DNA from 2 places in the Amycolatopsis camponoti genome. Region 2 is predicted to be linked to the other one. Evidence: riboswitches for the same ligand, from Rfam matches in the RefSeq annotation. Region 2 holds a riboswitch; the other holds the start of a gene.
What was found. Region 2 has a riboswitch for glycine ahead of gcvP (aminomethyl-transferring glycine dehydrogenase). Riboswitches for the same ligand answer to the same signal wherever they lie in the genome.

Region 1: it holds a riboswitch for glycine, as region 2 does, so the genes downstream of both, gcvP (aminomethyl-transferring glycine dehydrogenase) here and gcvP (aminomethyl-transferring glycine dehydrogenase) in region 2, are expected to answer to the same signal.

What each region holds. Positions count from the first base shown of each region.
Region 1 covers NZ_CABVGP010000002.1:837,153-839,540, forward strand. Annotated here, with positions in the region: gene AA23TX_RS24450 (helix-turn-helix domain-containing protein) at 1-1,088, shown strand, start outside; glycine riboswitch at 1,167-1,260, shown strand; gene gcvP (aminomethyl-transferring glycine dehydrogenase) at 1,397-2,388, shown strand, end outside.
Region 2 covers NZ_CABVGP010000004.1:437,068-439,455, reverse strand. Annotated here, with positions in the region: gene gcvP (aminomethyl-transferring glycine dehydrogenase) at 1-1,287, opposite strand, end outside; glycine riboswitch at 1,582-1,680, opposite strand; gene AA23TX_RS49005 (MerR family transcriptional regulator) at 1,723-2,301, opposite strand.

The DNA.
Region 1 (2,388 bases), on a different contig from region 2:
TCGCCGGGGTGCTGCCCGACAGCCTGGCCAGCCCGGTGCACGTCGCGCAGGCCGCGAAAGCACTGCGGGAGGGCATCGACCAGGCCGGGCAGTTCCTCCGGCAGGCCACCGCGCTCGTCTACTCCTCGCCCGGCACGCAGGTGGCCAACCTCATCGCCGCGTCGCCGGTCGACTGGGAGATGCGGATCCGCTCCGCCACCCGCGGCGACGAGGTCCGCGTCACCTACCACCACTACGTCGGCGTCGTGGCGCCGCCGGGCTTTCCCCACGACGACGCCGAGGTGCGCCGGATCCTCGAGCACGACGTCCTCGGCGAGCTGTGGCGCCCGCTCGGGCTGTACTGGCGGGTCGCCGAGGTGCACGACTGGCACGAACCGCCGCGGCTGGTGATCCAGGTGCCCGAGCAGGAGGCGACGCGTCCGCCCGTGCCGTCGCCGGTCGTCGCCGCGCCGCCGGTCGTCGTGCTGTCGCCGATCTGGGGGTACGGCGAGCTGCTCGCGTCGCTGGTCGCCGACGGCCTCGGGTTCGGCAACGTCGACTTCCGCTACTTCGGCCTCCCGGACGCCATGGCCGACCGCGTCCGGATCACGGCCCGCGAGCTGGCCGAGCCCGCGCCGCGGCTCGTGCACTCGGTGCCGCCGATCATGCTGCTGCACGGCCTGGCCGTGCCGGACCTGACCGGACGGCTCCCGGTCGTGGTCCGCTACGGCCCCCGCATGCGCGAGCGGGCCGCGCGGATCTACCGCGAGCCGCTGCTCGAAGCGGGTTTCGCAGACCCGCTGGCGGGCGCGCGGGCGATCGAGGAAGCGATCTCGGTCCCGCCGGGCTGCGCGTACTTCGAGGTCACGCTCGCCGACGAGGATGTCTTCGACGGCGACGGCCCCTCGCTGGACCGGCTCAACGACTCGGTGGCCTGGTTCGCCGAGCAGATCGTCGAGCAGGTGCTGCTGGGTGCCGGGCACCCGCCGGTGCCGGTGGGCGGGCCGCTGAAACGCCTGGTCCTGCCCTCGGGCCGGGTGCGCCGGCCACCGGTGCTGGCCGGGGGCGTCGTGCGGCGCGTCGCGGATCGAGCCGCGCTCGAAGGGTGATGTGGCGTTGCCCGGGTGAAGTAGACGGACCTCGAACCCGGCAGGTACCGTGACCGTCACAACTGCAGATCGGGCCGTAGAGCCGAGGCGGGAGAGCCTCCACGAAGTCAGTGGGGCACCGAAGGAGCAAACTCCCCAGAATCTCTCAGGTACCTGTTACCGCTTCGTGCGAGGCCACTCTGGAAAGCAGGCGCACCCGCGTCTCACCCAAGGTGAAAGCCGTGTCCCGCACGGTGAAACTCTCAGGTGCCATGACAGAGGGGGAGTTCCCAGCGCACCGTTGTGTGCCCAGGCCCGAGGAGCTCCCCATCACTTCCACGCAGTTCGACGCCCGCCACATCGGCCCGTCCGAGGCCGAACGCGCGAAGATGCTGGCCGAGTGCGGCTACGGCAGCCTGGACGCCCTCGTCGGCGCGGCCGTGCCGACCGCCATCCGCGCCACCCGTGACCTGGTCCTCCCGCCGGCCGCGTCCGAAGAGGAAGCCACCGCGGAGTTGCGCGCCCTCGCTGCCCGCAACCGGCCGATGACGCAGATGATCGGCCTCGGCTACTCCGACACCGTCACCCCCGGCGTGATCCGCCGCAACGTCCTCGAGAACCCGGCCTGGTACACCGCCTACACGCCCTACCAGCCGGAGATCTCCCAGGGCCGGCTCGAAGCCCTCCTCAACTTCCAGACGATGGTGGCCGACCTGACCGGCCTGGCCACCGCGAACGCCTCGCTGCTCGACGAGTCGACCGCCGTCGCCGAAGCCGTCACGTTGATGCGCCGCGCGTCGAAGTCCAAATCGAACAAGGTCGTCCTCGACGCCGAGTGCCTGCCGCAGACCATCGCCGTCGTGCGGACCCGCGTCGAAGCGCTGGGCATCGAGGTCGAGGTCCGCGACCTGCTGACCGGCCTGCCGGACGACTTCTTCGGCGTCGTCGTCCAGTACCCGGGCGCGTCCGGCGTGCTGCGTGGCCGCGGCTTCTACCACGCGATTTCCGAGTCGGCGAAGGCCGCGGGCGCGCTGTTCACCGTCGCCGCCGACCTGCTCTCGCTGACGCTGGTCACCGCGCCCGGCGAGTTCGGCGCCGACGTCGCGGCGGGTTCGACGCAGCGCTTCGGCGTCCCGCTCGGCTACGGCGGTCCGCACGCCGGGTTCATGTCCGTCCGCGCCGGCCTCGAGCGCTCGCTGCCCGGGCGCCTCGTCGGCGTCTCGGTCGACGCCGACGGCAACCCGGCCTACCGGCTCGCGCTGCAGACGCGTGAGCAGCACATCCGCCGCGAGAAGGCGACGTCCAACATCTGCACCGCGCA
Region 2 (2,388 bases):
GGCGACGCCGACGTGGTCGTCGTCGACGAGCCGCAGGTTCACGCCGAGGTCGCGAGCCGCCGCGACGACCGTGTGCGCGCGCCCGGGCACCGCCGCGACGACCGTGTCGAAGAATTCGCCGTGCACGACCTCGACGCCGCCTTCGCAGAGACCGGCGGCGAGCACGGTGGCCATCCGGTGGGCGCGCAGCGCGATCCCGCGCAGCCCCTCGGGTCCGTGGTGCACCGCGTACATCGACGCCATCACCGCCAGCAGGACCTGCGCGGTGCAGATGTTCGACGTCGCCTTCTCGCGGCGGATGTGCTGCTCGCGAGTCTGGAGGGCGAGCCGGTACGCGGGCGCGCCGTCGGCGTCCTTCGCGACGCCGACGAGCCGGCCGGGCAGCTGCCGCTCCAGGCCTTTCCGGACGGCGAGGTAGGCGGCGTGCGGACCGCCGAAGCCGAGCGGGACGCCGAACCGCTGGGTGGATCCGACGGCGACGTCGGCACCCAGTTCCCCCGGCGACCGCAGCAGCGTCAAGGCGAGGGGGTCGGCGGCGATGATCACCGCGGCGCCGGCTTTCTTGGCGTCGGCGATCGCGAAGTCGAACTCGTGCACCGCGCCGGACGCACCCGGGTAGGACAGCAGGACCCCGAAGAAGTCGCCGCCGAGGCCGAGCCCGGTCAGGCCCTGGGAGAGGTCTTCGACGACGAGTTCGATGCCGAGGGGTTCGGCGCGGGTCCGGAGGACGGCGAGGGTCTGCGGCAGGGTGTCCCGGTCGACGACGAACCGGGGTGACGCGGACTTCCCGGCCCGCCGCACCAGCGTCATGGCCTCGGCGGCAGCGGTGGCCTCGTCGAGCATGGAGGCGTTGGCGACGGGCAGCCCGGTGAGGTCGGCGACCATGGTCTGGAAGTTGAGCAGCGCCTCGAGCCGACCCTGCGAAATCTCGGGCTGGTAAGGCGTGTACGCGGTGTACCAGGCGGGGTTCTCGAGCACGTTCCGCCGGATGACGGGCGGAGTGACGGTGTCGTGGTACCCGAGCCCGATCATCTGGACCATCGGCCGATTCCGCGAGGCGAGCTCCCGCAGCTCGGCGAGCGCCTGGGCCTCACTGGCAGCGGGCGGCAGCTCGAGCGGCTGAGCGGAGGAGCGAAGCGACTCGGGAACAGCACGCTCGGAGAGCTCGTCAAGAGAAGCGACCCCGACAACATCGAGAATCCGCCGAAGCTCGCCGGGCCCTGGCCCGATGTGCCGCTCGGCAAAGGGAACACCTTGCTCAAGCGAGGCAAGCGACAGATCCACGATGGCCTCCCGAACGGCGGTGTCTTACCAAGCCGACTCTAGAGCGGAAGGTGACCACGGCGGGGGTCCGGGGGCGGAGCCCGCCGGGCGGGGTGTGGGGGTTGCACCCCCACAAGACACTCCGGAGCGAGCCGGGTGAGCGCGCAGCGCGAGCGCAGCTCACCCGCGAGCGCGGAACCCTCCCCACTCTGTCCGTACCCCGAGGGGCGCCTGAGAGTTTCACCCGAGGTTGAGCCGGGCTTGCACCGTCGGCGGGGCCACCAGGTTGTGTCCTGACGACCCGCTTTCCAGAGGCGTCTAGTCCGCGCGGTCCGGGGTGCCTGAGAGGTTCCGGGGAGGACTTGCTCCTTCGGCGCCGAGCTCGTGGTGTGACTCGGACTCTCCCGCGCGGATTCGTCGACCGCAGGGAGGATCTTACTCGCCTCCCCGCGGCGATGATCACCCGGTCTTGCGGGCGTTGCGGCGCTGGGTCAGCTCGTCCGGCTCGTGGGTTTCGACGACGCCGCCGTCGGCGCGTTCGGCCGGGAACTCGTGGATGGTGCCGCTGATCTCCTGCATGGCGCCGCTGACCGCGATGCCGAAGACGCCTTGGCCGCCTTGGAGCAGATCGACGATCTCCTCGGGCGAGGTGCATTCGTAGACGGTGGTGCCGTCGGAGAACAGGGTGACGCGTGCGAGGTCGCGGACTCCGCGGACGCGCAGGTGGTCGACGGCGACCCGGATGTTGTGCAGGGAGACGCCAGTGTCCAGGAGCCGCTTGACGACCTTGAGGACCAGGATGTCCTTGAACGAGTACAGCCGCTGCGAGCCGGAACCGTGCGCCGTGCGGATGCTGGGTGCGACCAGCTTCGTCCGGGCCCAGTAGTCCAGCTGGCGGTAGGTGATCCCGGCGATCTGGCACGCAGCCGGGCCGCGGTATCCCACCAGCTCGTCCGGCAGCGAGTTGTCGGGGAACAGCTCACCCTGCTCGCCAGCCGCGACACCAACAGGCTGCTTCTCGGAACCAGCCTCGACCACGCAAGCCTCCCCTCGCCCGACCTGACGGCCGGCGAATGACAGCCGGACGGTCCCAGGAGTGGGACCCGCCGGAGATCAATCGCCACG